3 regions of the Streptomyces sp. WAC07094 genome follow, and region 1 is predicted to be linked to each of the others. Evidence: riboswitches for the same ligand, from Rfam matches in the RefSeq annotation. Region 1 holds a riboswitch; each other region holds the start of a gene.
What was found. Region 1 has a riboswitch for thiamine pyrophosphate ahead of RCR19_RS05150 (cytosine permease). Riboswitches for the same ligand answer to the same signal wherever they lie in the genome.
Positions count from the first base shown of each region.

Region 2: linked by a shared signal. The riboswitch ahead of thiO (glycine oxidase ThiO) and the one ahead of RCR19_RS05150 (cytosine permease) in region 1 are both predicted to bind thiamine pyrophosphate.
Region 3: linked by a shared signal. The riboswitch ahead of RCR19_RS10930 (thiamine ABC transporter substrate-binding protein) and the one ahead of RCR19_RS05150 (cytosine permease) in region 1 are both predicted to bind thiamine pyrophosphate.

Region 1 is NZ_JAVMJZ010000001.1:1,146,837-1,152,196, forward strand. Features, by position in the region: gene RCR19_RS05130 (thiolase family protein) at 1-414, opposite strand, end outside; gene RCR19_RS05135 (WhiB family transcriptional regulator) at 572-829, shown strand; gene RCR19_RS05140 (DNA starvation/stationary phase protection protein) at 826-1,308, shown strand; gene RCR19_RS05145 (DUF3140 domain-containing protein) at 1,384-1,662, shown strand; TPP riboswitch at 1,934-2,028, shown strand; gene RCR19_RS05150 (cytosine permease) at 2,020-3,414, shown strand; gene thiD (bifunctional hydroxymethylpyrimidine kinase/phosphomethylpyrimidine kinase) at 3,411-4,208, shown strand; gene RCR19_RS05160 (arsenic transporter) at 4,312-5,360, shown strand, end outside.
Region 2 is NZ_JAVMJZ010000001.1:6,118,050-6,123,409, forward strand. Features, by position in the region: gene RCR19_RS27060 (deoxyribonuclease IV) at 1-259, opposite strand, end outside; gene pknB (Stk1 family PASTA domain-containing Ser/Thr kinase) at 327-2,240, opposite strand; gene RCR19_RS27070 (thiazole synthase) at 2,357-3,151, opposite strand; gene thiS (sulfur carrier protein ThiS) at 3,154-3,354, opposite strand; gene thiO (glycine oxidase ThiO) at 3,351-4,514, opposite strand; TPP riboswitch at 4,513-4,624, opposite strand; gene RCR19_RS27085 (hypothetical protein) at 4,676-5,026, shown strand; gene RCR19_RS27090 (FAD-dependent oxidoreductase) at 5,059-5,360, shown strand, end outside.
Region 3 is NZ_JAVMJZ010000001.1:2,510,934-2,516,293, reverse strand. Features, by position in the region: gene RCR19_RS10945 (ABC transporter ATP-binding protein) at 1-80, shown strand, start outside; gene RCR19_RS10940 (hypothetical protein) at 77-1,003, shown strand; gene rlmN (23S rRNA (adenine(2503)-C(2))-methyltransferase RlmN) at 1,236-2,342, shown strand; TPP riboswitch at 2,375-2,480, shown strand; gene RCR19_RS10930 (thiamine ABC transporter substrate-binding protein) at 2,565-3,644, shown strand; gene RCR19_RS10925 (iron ABC transporter permease) at 3,701-5,302, shown strand; gene RCR19_RS10920 (ABC transporter ATP-binding protein) at 5,305-5,360, shown strand, end outside.

The DNA of each region.
Region 1 (5,360 bases):
CATGCGGTGGGGCAGGGCCTCGTCGGGGCGGGGCAGCACGAACGGGGCGCGGCTCATGGACTCCGAGCCGCCCGCGAGCACGATGTCGGCCTCACCGGCGGCGACGGTGCGGGCGGCCGTGGTGACCGCCTCCAGGCCGGAGGCGCACAGCCGGTTGACCGTCGCGCCCGGCACGGACTCGGGCAGTCCGGCGAGGAGGGCGGCCATGCGGGCCACGTTGCGGTTGTCCTCGCCCGCCTGGTTGGCGGCGCCCCAGTAGACGTCGTCGATGCGCGCCGGGTCCAGGGCGGGCACGTCGGCCATCAGACCGCGGATCACGGTCGCCGCGAGGTCGTCGGGCCGCACGGACGACAGAGCGCCACGCAGTCTGCCGATGGGAGTGCGGCGGGCTGCCGCGAAGTGGACGGTACGCACGACGGAACTCCTGAGCACCCTCGACGAGTAATTAGCACTGCTAGTTTTTGACTATAGAACGCCGGGCCGCCACTGGGAAGAACCACCTCCTCGGTATCCCCGGATCGCCCGCCGCCCACCGGGTTTCACCCCCTGCCTCTCGGGCACCCGGGCGCCCATGGAGTGGTTGCGACACGCGGCATGTGTGGAGGAGGACCCCGATTTGTTCTTCCCGGTCGGCACGACGGGACCGGCTCTGGTGGAGGCCGCCGCCGCGAAGCGTGTGTGCCGACGCTGTCCGGTCGCCGCCGACTGCCTCGAGTGGGCACTGGACACCGGGCAGACGGCGGGCGTCTGGGGAGGCACCGACGAGCGGGAACGCGCCGCACTGCTCCGGTCCAGAAAGCGACGCATGACAAGGAGAAGCGCACGATGACCGTGGTGCACAGCGCCCTTCCCGAGTCCGCACGTGCCATCACCGGGGAAGCCCTGCAGGAAACCCTGGTCGACCTGGTCGGGCTCTCCCTCATGGCGAAGCAGGCCCACTGGAACATCGTCGGACCGAGGTTCCGATCGATCCACCTCCAACTCGACGAGGTGGTGGCCACGGCACGCTCCTACTCGGACACCGTGGCCGAACGCGCGGCCGCGCTCGGCGTCCCCCCGGACGGCAGGCCGGAGACCATCGGCTCCGCCTACGGCCTCCCGGGCGCGAAGGAGGGTTGGCTGCGCGACACCGACGTCGTCCGGTTGATGGTCGAGTCGCTCGGGACGGCGATCGGGCGTCTGCGCAACCGGATCGACGCGACCGCGGAACCGGACCCCGTCACCCAGGACCTGCTGATCGGGCTCACCGCAGAACTGGAGAAGCAGCGCTGGATGTTCGAGGCGGAGAACTGGCCGCGGGAGGACTGAGCGGACGGGCGCACGTACGGACACGAGCACGTACGGAGCGGAGGGTGGCCCGCGAGGGCGAGAGGGGAGTTCACGATGGCCGACGCCCTGGAGACGGACGCGCTGTGGGACGAGTTCCAGGAGGTGGTGAACATGACGTCCCAGGAACTCGCGGCCTGGCTGCGGGTCCAGGACGCCGACGAGGACACGGGATCCCCCGGCAGAGCGGACGGCCCCAGCGGCCCCCGCGTCGTCGCCATCCTGCAGAAGCGGCGCATGGACCTCACCGACGACGACATCCGGGTCATGCGCGAGGTGGTGGAGAAGGTGACGCTCGCGCAGGACCGCCGGAGGGGTCGGCGATCGTCGCGGTGAAGGCGGCCGTGCCCACGGGACAGCGGTCCGGGAACGCCGGTGCAGCCCGTCGCGGACACCGAATCCGGCACCGCGGGCCGGGCGTTGACGGGTGCCGCGCTCGCCAGGAAGGCGGCCCGGTCCGTCCCGGGCACGCCGCACGAGCCACTCGGGCCGGAGGGACCGGCCCGCACGGGCGGCGCTACGCCGCAAGGCTCCGACAGGCCGCCACCGCATCCGGTGGCGGCCCTTGTGTATGGCACATCCGGCGGCTCGGGTTAGTCTTGCCGCCGTACCGGACACGGGGTGCCCCATTCGCGGGCTGAGATCACACCCGTTGAACCTGAACCAGTTCGTACTGGCGGAGGGATGTCTTTCATGCCATTGGCGCATGTCTCCGGCGGGCTGCCCGCCGACGGCCGACGGACCGTCTTCGACGGACGGATGCCCACCGCTCCCGGGGATCTCAGGGTCGAGGGACACGGCATCGAACCGGTCCCCGAGAGCAATCGCTACGGCGGCGCGGGCCGGCTGTTCACGGTGTGGTTCGCCCCCAATCTGACCATGACCGGTGTCTTCACGGGCACCATCGGCATCACGCTCGGCCTCGACTTCGGCACGGCGCTCGTCGCCGTGGTGCTGGGCACGGTGCTGGGTGCCGTCCCCACGGCCTACCTCGGCACCTGGGGAAGCCGCACCGGCGCGGGCCAGCTCCCGCTCGCCCGGCTCGCGTTCGGACGCGCGGTGGTGCTGCCCGGAGCCCTGCAATGGCTGTCCTCGGTCGCCTGGGACGCACTGATCGGCCTGTTCGGCGGGGACGCGCTCGCACGCCTGTGCGGCTGGCCGTTCTGGCTGGGAGTGCTGGTCATGATGCTGGGGCAGGGCGCGCTCGGGGTGCTCGGTTACGAGGCGATCCATCGTCTCCAGATCGTCATGACCTTCGTCCTCGCGGCCGCCTTCGCGCTGATCGCCGTACGGATGCCGGCCGACGTCCACCCCGCTCTGACGGGCAGTGCACACGGCGCGGACCGGGCGGGCGCGTTCGTACTGACCAGCACGATCGCCTTGAGCCTGACCTTGTCCTGGGCCCCGTACGCCAGCGACTTCAGCCGCTATCTGCCGAGCACCACGTCCCGGACCAGGATGTTCTGGCACACACTGCTCGGTCTGGTGGTGTCCTTCCTGGCCGTGCAGCTCCTCGGCCTGTGGGGCGCCTCGGCGCTCACCGACCAGACGGCCGCCGGGGTGGACCGGCTGCTCGGCGGAGGCGCGCCGGGCGCGTTCGGGCTGCTGGCGGTGGCGCTGGCGGCCCTGTGCAGCAACGCCATGAACGACTACAGCGGCTCACTGGCGCTGCAGACCATCGGACTGCGCATACCGCGCCCGGTGGCGGCCGCCCTCGCCGCCGCTCTCGGATTCCCGCTGGTGCTGTGGATGCACGCGGCCGACACCACCGCCCGCTTCCAGAACGTGCTGCTGTTCGTCGGCTACTGGATCCCCGGGTTCGTGGCGATCGTGGTCGTCGACTGGCTCGTACGGCGCGGCACGGTGGCCGATCTCGCCGCCGAGACGGCCCGGCCGCGGTCGGTGTGGCCGCCGCTGCTCGCCTTCGCCGGCGCCTTCGCCGCAGCGGTGCCCTTCATGGACACGGGCCTGTACGTGGGTCCGGTGGCCCGTGCGCTGCACGGCGCCGACGTCTCGTACTACGTGGCGTTCCTGGTGGCCCTCGCGGTGTACGCCCCGCTGCGCGTCCGACAGGAGGGCCGCGCATGACCGCGCCGCCGCGCGTCCTGACCATCGCCGGCTCCGACTCCGGGGGCGGCGCCGGGATCCAGGCCGATCTCAAGACCATGCTGGCCCTGGGCGCCCACGGCATGAGCGTGGTCACCGCGGTCACCGCGCAGAACTCCGTCGGGGTGCAGGGCGCCTGGGAATTGCCGGTGGCGGCGGTGCGCGCCCAGTACCGCAGCGTGGTCGACGACATCGGCGTCCAGGCGGTGAAGACCGGGATGCTCGCCTCGCCCCGCCTGGTCACCGTGGTGGCCGAACTGCTCGCGGACGTGGGGGTCCCGGTCGTGGTGGACCCGGTGAGCGTCTCCAAGCACGGGGACCGGCTGCTCGCCGACGACGCGCTGGACGCGGTGCGCACCAGGCTGCTGCCGCGCGCGACGGTGACCACGCCGAACCTGGACGAGGTCGCGGAGCTGACCGGCATCGCGGTGACCGACGAGGAGGGCATGCGCCGCGCGTCCGCGGAGCTGCTCTCGTACGGGCCCCGATGGGTGCTGGTGAAGGGCGGGCATCTGCCCGGTGCTGCCGTCGACCTGCTGACCGACGGCCGCGAGGAGCACTGGCTGCGGGCCCCCCGCCACGACAACCGGCACACCCACGGCACGGGCTGCACCCTCGCCTCGGCGGTCGCGGTGGGGCTCGCACAGGGTCTGACGGTGCCGCAGGCCGTTCGGCAGGCCAAGGAGTACGTCACCGAGGCCATCGCGGCGGGCTTCGCCCTGGGGGCCGGCATCGGTCCGGTGGACCACGGATGGCGACTGCGGGCGGGTGGGTGACGGCGACACCGCACCGTCATCCGGGGCGCTGCGCGTCGAGCGATGCCGTCCGACCTGGTGTGATGGAAGGGCACCGCCGAATCCGTTCCGGAAGGACCGTACTCTGAACACCCCGCTCGCCGAGGCCCTCTCCATCGTTCTGCTCGTCGCCGTACTGGCCGGCGCCGTGGTGCGTCCCTTCGGGATGCCGGAAGCCGTGGTCGCGGTTCCGGCGGCCGGCATCGCGATCGCGACCGGCGCCATCTCCCCGGCCCACGCGGGGGCCGAGGCCGAGCGACTCGGGCCGGTGGTCGGCTTTCTGGCGGCGGTGCTGGTACTGGCCCACTTCTGCGACGTGGAAGGGCTGTTCCGGGCGTGCGGCGCCTGGATGGCACGCTGGGCGGCAGGCCGGCCCGGTCGGCTGCTGACCGCGGTCTTCACCCTCGCCTCGGTGATCACCGCCGTGCTCAGCCTGGACGCCACGGTCGTGCTGCTCACCCCGGTGGTGTTCGCCACGGCGGCCCATATGGGTGCCCGCCCCAAGCCCCACCTCTACGCCTGCACCCATCTGTCGAACACGGCTTCGCTGCTGCTGCCGGTCTCCAATCTCACCAACCTGCTCGCGTTCGGCGCCTCGGGGCTGAGCTTCACACGGTTCGCCGCCCTGATGGCCCTGCCGTGGCTGGTGGCCGTCACCGCCGAGTATGTTGTCTTCCGCAGGTTCTTCCGTCGGGACCTGGGCGCCGGAGCCGGGGCCCCGGTGCGGGAGGAGCCGCCCCCGCTCCCCCTGTTCGCCCTGCTGACCGTGGCCTGCACGCTCGCCGGGTTCGTGGTCGCGTCCGTCTTCGGCATCGACCCCGCGTGGTCGGCGCTGGCCGGGGCGCTGGTCCTGGCCGTGCGTGCGCTCGTCCGGCGCCAAGCCACCCCCCTCACGGTGGTGCGGGCGGCGGCGCCTTCCTTCCTCGCGTTCGTGCTGGCTCTCGGTGTGGTGGTGCGCGCGGTGGTCGACAACGGGCTCGCCGGCGCGCTCGGCCGGGTGCTCCCCGACGGGACCGGCCTGCCCGCGCTGCTGGGCATCGCCGCCCTGGCCGCCGTGCTGGCCAATCTGATCAACAATCTGCCGGCGGTCCTGGTCCTGCTGCCGCTGGCCGTCCCGTCAGGTCCGGGCGCGGT
Region 2 (5,360 bases), 5.0 Mb from region 1:
CCGTCGCCTCGGTGTGCGAGCCGAAGTTGATCAGGTACGGCGCGTGGACGTACGCCGGGATCGACCCGGCGGCGCACGCCGCACGGAACTCCTCGTCCTGCCGCGGATTGCCGGCGGGCGTCGCCCAGCCCCGCGGATTGGCGACGAAGACCTGCACGGTCTCCGCCCCGAGGTCACGCGCGTAGGCCAGTCCCACCGAGTTCAGACCGCCGGCCACGGGGACATGGCCGCCGATGGGATTGCGGGCGGCACCGGACATGCCGAGCGGGCCATGGGAGGGCTGAGTTCTCACCCTTCAAGGGTGTCATGCGTCCCGTGGCGCGCCGTCAGCGGATCTTGATCGTGATCGTCGACCCCTTGGGCGCCTTGTCGCCGCCTTCGACGGACTGGCTCTTGACCGTCTCGCCGAACAGACCCAGCAGCCCCCGGTCCTCCTCGACCTGGAAGCCCGCTTCCTCCAGGGCCCTCCTCGCGTCGTCGACGCCGTCGCCCACCACGTCCGGGACCTCCACCTGCTCGCGGCCCTTGGAGATCGTCAGCGTGACGGTGTCGCCCTCGCCGACCTCCTTGTCCGCGCCCGGCGACTGCTCGGCGACCTGTCCGGCCTCGAACGCCGACATGATCCGGGTGTCCGCGATCTTCACTTCCAGGCCCGCGTCGCGCAGTTGCGCGGTGGCGTCGTCGATGGAGCTGCCCGTGACATCGGGAACCTCCACGGGGCTGCCCTTGCTCACGGTGAGCGCGATCGCCGAGCCGCCGTGGCGTTCGGTGCCCGCCTCCGGATCCGTGCCGATCACGAAGCCCTTGGGCACGTCCTCGCTGAAGGCGCGCGTGACCATGCCCGCGACGAGCCCGTGCTGCGTGAGCTGCTCCTGCGCCTTCTCCAGCCGGACGCCCCTCAGATCCGGTACCCCGACCGTCTCCGGGCCGTCCGAGACGGTCAGCGTGACGGAGTCGTGGGAGCGGATCCGGGCGCCCGTCGCCGGGTCGCTGCTGATCACCGTGCCACGCGTGACCGTGTCGCTGTAGGCGTGCTTGACCTGCTTGACCTCGAGCCCCGCCTGCCCGAGCCGGTCACGGGCCTCTGCCTCGGTCTTCGCCAGCAGCGGGGGGACCTTGGTGAACTGACCGGAGTTGATGTACCAGACGCCGGTGCCCACGCCGAACAGCACCAGCACGGCGAGAACAACCGCGAACACCCCGCGCCTGGGGCGCCCGCGGCGGGCGGCGGGTGGCCCGGGCGGAGGCATCTCGAGCCGGCTCGTGCGGTTGATCACCGCCGTCCGGGCCTCGGCGTCCGGCGCGACGGGAGTGCGCGGTACGACGCTCGTGCGGTCCTGGGCGTTGTCGTGCTCCTGAGTGATCGCCTGCGGGGGCACCGCCTCCAGCTGCTCGGCGGTGAGCGCGCCGCGCGCCTCGCGGGCCTGTCCGAGCAGGGCCACCGCGTCGCCCGGTCGCAGCCGGGGGTCGCGCGCGGTCGCCGAGGCGACCAGATCGTCGAGTTCGACGGACAGACCGGGAACGGCGGCCGACGGCGGCGGCACGTCCTCGTTGAGGTGCTGGTAGAGCACCTGGGCGGGGGAGTCCCCGTAGTGGGGCTTGCCGCCGGTGAGCATTTCGTAGAGGACGACCCCGCATGCGTACACGTCGACCCGGGGGTCGGCCGTGCCGTGCTCGATCTGCTCCGGGGCCAGATAGGAGACCGTGCCGAGGACGGCGCCCGTCGTGCTGGTGACGGTGTTCACGGCCCGTACGAGCCCGAAGTCGGCCACCTTGACCCGGCCGTCGTCCCCTATGAGGACGTTCTCCGGCTTCATGTCGCGATGCACGAATCCGGCGCGGTGGGCGGCGCCCAGGGCGGCGAGCACCGGCTCGAGGATGTCCAGGGCGGCGCGCGGTTGCAGCGCCCCGCGCTCGCGCAGCACGTCGCGCAGGGTGCAGCCGGCGACGTACTCCATGGCCAGATAGACGTAGGAGCCGTCGGCGCCCTGGTCGAAGACCTGCACCACGTTCGGGTGCGCGAGGCGCGCGACTGACTTGGCCTCGCGTATGAAGCGCTCGACGAACGAGCCGTCGGCGGCCAGCGCCGGATGCATCACCTTCAGTGCCAGGACGCGGTCGAGGCGGGTGTCCACGGCCCGGTAGACCGTGGCCATCCCGCCGACCGCGATACGGGCGTCGATGCGGTAGCGGCCGTCGAGCACATGCCCGACGAGAGGGTCGTGAAGGGTCGTATCCACGCAGGTGAGTCTACGAGGGCATAACGACCCGCCCGACGGATACGGCCGAGCCGGGGTGCGACTGCAGCCGACCTGTGACGCTCGCCGCACCTGTACGGGGCCGTGTGCGCCGGTCCTCAGAAGGCAGGCCGCTCCGGGTCCAGACGGGCGACGCCCTCCGTGGGGGACGACGCCTGAGCGAAGTGCCGACGGGGGATGCGGCCCGCCCTGAGCGCGAGCCGCCCCGCGTCCACCGCGTGCCGCATCGCTTCCGCCATCAGCACCGGTTCCTGGGCCCGGGTGACCGCCGTGGCGAGCATCACACCCGCGCACCCCAGCTCCATCGCGAACGCCACGTCCGACGCCGTACCCGCTCCCGCGTCCAGGACGACCGGCACACGCGCCTGCTCCACGATCAGCTGGAAGTTGTGCGGGTTGCGGATGCCGAGCCCGGAGCCGATCGGCGAGCCCAGCGGCATGATCGCCGCGCAGCCGACGTCCTCCAGCTTCCGGGCGAGGACGGGGTCGTCGTTCGTGTACGGCAGCACCGTGAAACCGTCGTCGACCAGTGTCTCCGCCGCGTCCAGCAGCTCGATGGGGTCGGGCAGCAGGGTCCGCTCGTCGGCGATGACCTCCAGCTTGACGAGGTCCGTGCCGAGCGCCTCACGGGCGAGACGGGCGGTGAGCACGGCCTCGCCCGCGGTGAAGCACCCCGCGGTGTTGGGCAGCACCCGGATGTCCAGCTTCTCGAGCACGGAGAGGACCGATCCGTGCACCGAGGCGTCGACGCGCCGCATGGCGACCGTCGTCAGCTCCGTGCCGGACGCCACCAGTGCCCGTTCGAGCACATCCAGGCTCGGCGCACCGCCGGTGCCCATGATCAGCCGGGACGAGTAGGTCGTACCACCGAGGACGAAGGGGTCGTCGGCCATGGTCAGCCTCCTTGGACGGCGGTGAGGATCTCGACACGGTCCCCCTCGCAGAGGTGCGTCGAGGGCCACTGCGTGCGCGGGACGACGGTTTCGTTGAGGGCGGCGGCCACGCCCGAGGGGGCCGTGGTCAGGATCCGGACCACGGCGTCGAGCGCGGTGTCGGGGGCGATGCGGTGGGGCTCGCCGTTGACCGAGATGTTCATGCGGGCTGCTCCGTGAGTGCCGCGGCGAACCGCGTGGGGGTGAAGGGGCGGGCTTCGTCGGGAAGCTCGCCCGTGGTCAGGACGTGGGCCATGACGTCGCCGGTGACGGGGGTGAGCAGGACGCCGTTGCGGTAGTGCCCGGTGGCCAGCAGCAGGCCGTCCAGCTTCGTGGGCCCGAGCAGCGGCGCGTTGTCCGGGGAGCCCGGGCGCAGACCGGCACGGGTCTCGGTGAGCGGCAGTTCGGTGATGCCGGGGACCAGCTCGTGCGCGTCCCGCAGCAACTCGTAGACACCGCCCGCGGTGACCGCCGTGTTCCAGCCGAGCTCCTCGCTGGTGGCGCCGACGACCAGCTCCCCGTTCTCGCGCGGGACCAGGTAGACATGGCTGCCGCGGACGACGGCACGCACGGTACGGCTCAGGAACGGCGCGTACCGCTCGGGCACGGTCAGCCGCAGCACCTGGCCCTTCACCGGCCGCACGGGAGGCAGGACCTCGTCCGGGACGCCCGCGAGCCGTCCGCTCAGGCTGCCGGCGGCCAGGACCACCTGCCCGGCGGCGAGGTCGTCGCCGTCGGCGGTCCGGACGCCTGCGGCACGGTCGCGCGCCACCGTCAGCCGTTCGGCCCACGTCCGGTGGAAGACGACCCCGGCCCGCTCGCAGGCGAGGACCAGGGCCGCGGCCAGCCGGCGCGGGTCGATCTGGTGGTCTCCGTCGACCCTCAGACCGCCGCGCACACCGGGCGCGAGCATCGGCTCCAGGCGACGGCACTCGCGTCCGTTCAGCCACTCCGCCGCGAGGCCGGACCGCTGCTGAAGCGCGTGCAGTTCCCGCAGGTGGGCACGGTCGTCGGCGTCCAGCGCCACCGCCAGCGTGCCGCACCGGCGGTAGCCGAGGTCCCGGCCGGACGCCTCGGCGAGCTCGTCGGCGAAGTCGGGGTAGCGACGGGCGGACTCGAGGTTCAGGCCGAGCAGCGTCTGCTCCCCGTAGTGCAGTTCGGTGACGGCCGCGAGCATCCCGGCGGCCACCTGGGCGGCACCACCGCCCGGCTCGGGATCCACCACGGCGGTGGAGAGCCCGTGCAGGGCCGCCCGCCAGGCGGTCACCAGCCCGATGATTCCGCCCCCGACCACGAGGACGTCGGATGTGGGTGTAGGAGACATGGGCGTCGAGCCCCCTCCCTTCGCCGGCATGACCCGGATCAGGTTCGTACGGTCGGAGGCCGCCAGCCTCCCTCTCAGCCCGGTGCGTCCGGGCTCCCGCGAGTGCTTTACCTTGGCCACCCTATCCGGTGCCGTTTGCCTCAGTAAGGGAGCCTCCGTACATGGTCCCATCGCTCGAAGGACTGACCTTCGCCCCTGTGGCGGACCAGGCACCCGGACAGGTCGGGACCGGCACCCGGTTCACCTACCACGAGCAGGACGGCGGGATCTGGGCCGAATACGCGGGTGGCGACGTCGTACGCGGCCGTTTGGTGGGTACACGAAGCGGTGACCGCCTCGACTTCCGGTACGTCCAGCTCACGCACGACGGGATCACGTCGTCCGGGCACTGCGAGTCCCGGATCGTGGAGCTTCCCGACGGGCGGTTGAGGCTGGAGGAGTCGTGGCAATGGGAGTCGCGAACGGGCGACGGGACGAGCATTGTGGAAGAGGTCACCCGGCACGCACGCTGACTGACGGTTTGTCAGTTGTCTATGGTGATCAGGTGAGCGAGCAGACGCAGGCGCGGAGCGATTCGGCACGGCGGGTCGTCGTCGTGGGCGCGGGCATGGCCGGGGTGCAGACCGCGGTCGCCCTGCGGGAACAGGGCTTCGGGGGCCGGGTGACGCTGATCGGCGCGGAACCCCACCCGCCGTACGACAGACCGCCGTTGTCCAAGGCCGTGCTGCTCGGAAAGGCCGACGGCTCCGCCTTCGACGTCGACTTCGAGGCCCTGGACATCGGGTTGCGGCTGGGCTGCGAAGTGCTCGGCGTGCGCCCCGACGACCACGAGCTGGACACCACCGA
Region 3 (5,360 bases), 1.4 Mb from region 1:
TCGCCGCGCCCGGGGTCCCCGGACTGGCCTTCCCCCCGACCCCGCCGTCCCGCCTGCATGTCAAGGAAACCGCCGCATGAGCGCCACCGCCCCCATCGCCTCCGGAACTTCCGGGATGAAGACGCCCCGGCCCGGGGGCCGTCTGCCGCTGGTGCGGATCGCCGTGCGGCAGTACTGGATTCCCCTGCTGATCCTGCTGGTGCTGGCCGGGCGCACCGCGGCCGTGCTCATCCACCACTACGACGGCTGGGCGGACGCCGTGGCGCTGCGCGACCACGTCGGGAGCCGCGCCTACCACTTCGGGCGTTACGTCGACGACGCCCACAACCAGACGGCGAAACTGCTGAGCGACGGCACCGGCGTCGCCTTCCGGCCGGCGTTGCTCGCAGCGCTGCTGACCGGTGTGCTCACCGCGCGCGAGTGGGAGAGCCGGCGTGTCGTCCTCGTCCTGACCCAGTCCATCGCTCCCCGGCGCTGGTTCACCGCCCGCTGGTCGACGTTGGCGGTGATCATCGCGGCGATGACCGTGCCCTTGGTGGTGGCGTACCGGATCAGCGCCGTGCACGCCCTCCGTCTGGACCTGCTCACCTACGGCTCCGACCGGCAGAACGCGTACTACACCATCGGCCCCGTCACCGTCGCCTACGTCGTGCTCGGCGTCGCGGCCGGCGCCCTGGCCGGCACCCTGCTGCGCCGCGCCTGGCTCGCCCTGGTCGCGGGGCCCGCGCTCGCCTGGCTGGCGGCCGCGGTCCTGGTCCGCTCCCGGGCCGTGCTGCTGCTCGACTTCCCGCTGTTCTCCAAGGTCCACGGCCTGCACCCCGGCGGTGTGCTCGGCCTGCAGTTCTACGACGCTCTGCCGGAGGACTCCTACCTGATCAACTCCCTCGAACCGGGCGACTACTGGGGCTACCAGATCGCGTCCAGCGTGCTCGTCCTCGCGCTCGCCGCCCTGTTCGGCCACGCGGCTCTGCGGGTCGTACGCCACAGAACGGCACAGCGCTGACGCGTACCGCCGGCCCGGTCGGCGCAGTGAGCGACCGGGCCGACGCGATCGCCCGCACCCGCCGGGTCGGGGTCCGGCCCGATGACCGGCGGCCGGCCGAGGAGTGATCGCCGCCGGTCCCTCTCCGGGCCGTCCGGGGCCGCTCAACGGTGACCGAAGCCGACTACTAACGACAGTCGTAGCGAACGACGGCCGCAGGTCACCCGATTGGATCTGCGACACTGATAAAGCCATGCCTAAGCCCGGAGAACTCATTTTCGCCGCGCCGCGCGGAGCCAAGACGCCGCCGCGGCACCTTGCCGACCTCACGCCCACCGAGCGCAAGGAGGCGGTCGCCGCGATCGGTGAGAAGCCGTTCCGCGCCAAACAGCTCTCGCAGCACTACTTCGGCCGGTACGCGCACGACCCCGATCAGTGGACGGACATCCCCGCCTCCGCCCGGGCGGGGTTGCAGGAGGCGCTGCTTCCCGAGCTGATGACCGTCGTACGGCATCTGTCGACCGACGAGGACACGACCCGCAAGACGCTGTGGCGGCTGTTCGACGGCACCCTCGTCGAGTCCGTGCTCATGCGCTATCCCGACCGGGTCACCATGTGCATCAGCTCCCAGGCGGGCTGCGGCATGAACTGCCCCTTCTGTGCGACGGGCCAGGCCGGGCTGGACCGCAACCTGTCCACGGCGGAGATCGTGCACCAGATCGTGGACGGCATGCGGGCGCTGCGCGACGGAGAGATCCCCGGCGGCCCGACGAGGCTGTCCAACATCGTCTTCATGGGCATGGGCGAGCCCCTCGCCAACTACAAGCGCGTCGTCGGCGCCATCCGCGCGCTCACCGACCCCGCCCCTGACGGGCTCGGGCTCTCGCAGCGCGGTATCACCGTGTCGACCGTCGGACTGGTGCCGGCGATCCACCGCTTCGCCGACGAGGGCTTCAAGTGCCGGCTCGCCATCTCCCTGCACGCGCCGGACGACGAACTGCGCGACACCCTGGTACCCGTCAACACCCGGTGGAAGGTGCGCGAGGTCCTCGACGCCGGCTTCGACTACGTCGAGAGGTCCGGCCGCCGGCTGTCCATCGAGTACGCCCTGATCCGGGACATCAACGACCAGGCATGGCGGGGCGACCGTCTCGGCCGGCTGCTCAAGGGCAGGCCCGTCCATGTGAACCTGATCCCGCTGAACCCGACCCCCGGCTCCAAGTGGACCGCATCACGTCCCGAGGACGAGAAGGCCTTCGTCGAGGCGATTGCCGCGCACGGAGTGCCGGTGACCGTCCGGGACACCCGTGGCCAGGAGATCGACGGAGCGTGCGGGCAGCTGGCGGCCGGCGAGCGTTAGGGCGGTAGTCTGGCCCCGGTCAGTACATCTTCATATTCCGACAGGGGAGCGCCACAGCGCTGAGAGTGCGGGAGAGCCCGCAGACCCTCTGAACCTCGCCCAGGTCATTCTGGGTAGGAAGTTCGGTCTTCACTCGAGCTGTTGCGCCCTGCCCGGATCCGAAAGGTCCCGGGCAGGGCCGCGTCTCTTCCTGGACACCCCCAGGAGGAAAATTCAGTGAGCATCACCGGTAAGCGGTTCGCGGCCGCGGTCGTCGGGCTGGGCATGGTCACGTTGTCCGCGTGCGGCTCGTCCGGCTCCGCGAGCGGGAGCGGCGGCGACTCCAGGACCGTGACCCTCGTCAGCCACGACTCGTGGGCCGCCTCCAAGAGCGTCGTCTCGGCCTTCGAGCGGGAGTCCGGTTACAAGGTCAAGGTCCTCAAGGACGGCGACGCCGGGCAGGCCGTCAACAAGGCGATCCTCACCAAGGACAATCCGCAGGGCGACGTCTTCTTCGGCGTCGACAACACCCTGCTGTCGCGGGCACTCGACAACGGGCTGTTCCAGCCGTACGAGGCCAAGGGGCTCGACCAGGTGGAAGCCGGGTTCCAGCTCGACAAGGACAAGCACCGGGTGACCCCGATCGACTACGGCGACATCTGCGTCAACTACGACAAGAAGTACTTCGCCGACCACAAGCTGACCCCGCCGGCCTCCTTCGACGACCTGACGAAGCCCGCGTACAAGAACCTCCTCGTCACCGAGAACGCCTCCACGTCCTCGCCCGGCCTGGGCTTCCTGCTGGGCACGGCCGCCGAGTACGGCGCCACCGGCTGGCCGGACTACTGGAAGAAGCTCGAGGCCAACGGCGTCAAGGTGGTCGACGGCTGGGAGCAGGCGTACGACCAGGAGTTCTCCGGTTCGGCAGGGGGCAGGAAGGCGGGTGGCGACCGGCCGCTCGTCGTGTCGTACGCGTCCTCGCCGCCCGCCGAGGTCGTCTACGCCCAGCCGCGGCCCAAGACGGCGCCGACCGGCGTCGCGACCGGCACCTGCTTCCGTCAGATCGAGTTCGCGGGCGTGCTGAGCAACGCCCGCAACACCAAGGGCGCCAAGGCGTTCGTCGACTTCCTGATCGGCAGGACGTTCCAGGAGGACATGCCGCTCAACATGTTCGTGTACCCGGTGGTCCAGGGCGCGAAGGTGCCGGCCGAGTTCACCGAGTACGGTCCCGCGGCCACGGACCCCGAGACCATGGCCCCGGACCTGATCGCCGCCAACCGTGACCAGTGGGTCAAGTCGTGGACGTCGCTCGTACTGAAGTGAGCGAGGCCGCCGAGACGGCCCCGGGAGCCCGCGGGAGCGCGGCGCGGCTCGGGCTGATGGCCCTGCCCGTCGCGTTCTTCGCGGTCTTCTTCGCCTACCCCGTCGCCGCGATCGTCGCGCGCGGCCTGCACGTCGACGGGACCTGGCGGTTCGGGCGTCTCGCCGACGTGCTCGCCCAGCCCGACATCCGGCATGTGCTGTGGTTCACGACCTGGCAGGCGCTCGCCTCCACCGCCCTCACGCTGCTGGTCGCGCTCCCCGGCGCCTATGTCTTCGCGCGCCTGGACTTCCCCGGCAAGGACGTGCTGCGGGCCGTCGTCACGGTCCCGTTCGTGCTGCCGACCGTCGTCGTCGGCACCGCCTTCCTGGCGCTCGTCGGGCGCGGCGGACTCCTCGACGATCTGTGGGGTCTGCGGCTCGACACGACGGTATGGGCCATTCTGCTGGCCCATGTCTTCTTCAACTACGCGGTCGTGGTGCGCACGGTGGGCGGTCTGTGGGCACAGCTCGATCCGCGCCAGGAGGAGGCGGCCCGGATGCTCGGCGCCTCCCGGCTCGCGGCCTGGCGGAGGGTGACGCTGCCCGCGCTGGGCCCGGCCGTTGCGGCCGCCGCCCTGATGGTGTTCCTGTTCACCTTCACCTCGTTCGGCGTGGTGCAGATCCTCGGCGGCCCCACCTTCTCCACGCTGGAGGTGGAGATCTACCGGCAGACCTCGGAGATCTTCGACCTGTCCACGGCCGCCGTGCTCACGCTGCTCCAGTTCGCGGCGGTGGGAGCGATCCTCGTGCTGCACGCCTGGACCGTGCGCCGCCGGGAGAGCGCACTGCGGCTGGTCGACGCCTCCCTCACGGCGCGCAGGCCGCGCGGCGCGGCGCAGTGGGCGCTGCTCGGCGCGGTTCTCGTCACGGTGGCCGTCCTGCTCGTGCTGCCGCTCGCCGTCCTGGTGCAACGGTCCCTCGACGCGCCCCGGTTCGCGTACTACAGGGCGCTGGCACACGACGACGGCGGCACCTTCCTGGTCGCTCCGATCGACGCCATCGGCAACTCGCTGCGATACGCCGCCGTGGCCACGGTGATCGCCGTGCTGATCGGCTCGCTCGCCGCCGCGGCCCTGGCCCGTCGGGACGCGGGCCGCCTCGTGCGGGCGTTCGACGCCCTGCTCATGCTGCCGCTGGGCGTGTCCGCCGTGACCGTGGGCTTCGGATTCCTGATCACCCTCGACAGGCCGCCACTGGATCTGCGCGGTTCCTGGATCCTGGTGCCGCTCGCACAGGCGCTGGTGGGCGCCCCCTTCGTCGTACGCACGATGCTGCCCGTCCTGCGGGCGGTGGACGAACGGCTGCGGGAGGCCGCGGCCGTGCTCGGGGCGTCGCCGTGGCGGGTGTGGCGGGAGGTCGACCTGCCGATCGTGCGGCGGGCGCTGCTGGTCGCGGCCGGGTTCGCGTTCGCCGTGTCGCTGGGCGAGTTCGGGGCGACGGTGTTCATCGCGCGGCCCGACAATCCGACGCTCCCCGTCGCCGTGGCCCGCCTGCTCGGACGGCCCGGTGATCTCAACTACGGCCAGGCCATGGCCCTCTCGACGATTCTGATGGTGGTGTGCGCGGTGGCGCTGCTGGTCCTGGAGAGGCTGCGGACGGATCGGACGGGGGAGTTCTGACGATGCTCAGGCTTGAGGAGGCGACCGTACGTTTCGCGGGGCGCGCGGCACTCGACCG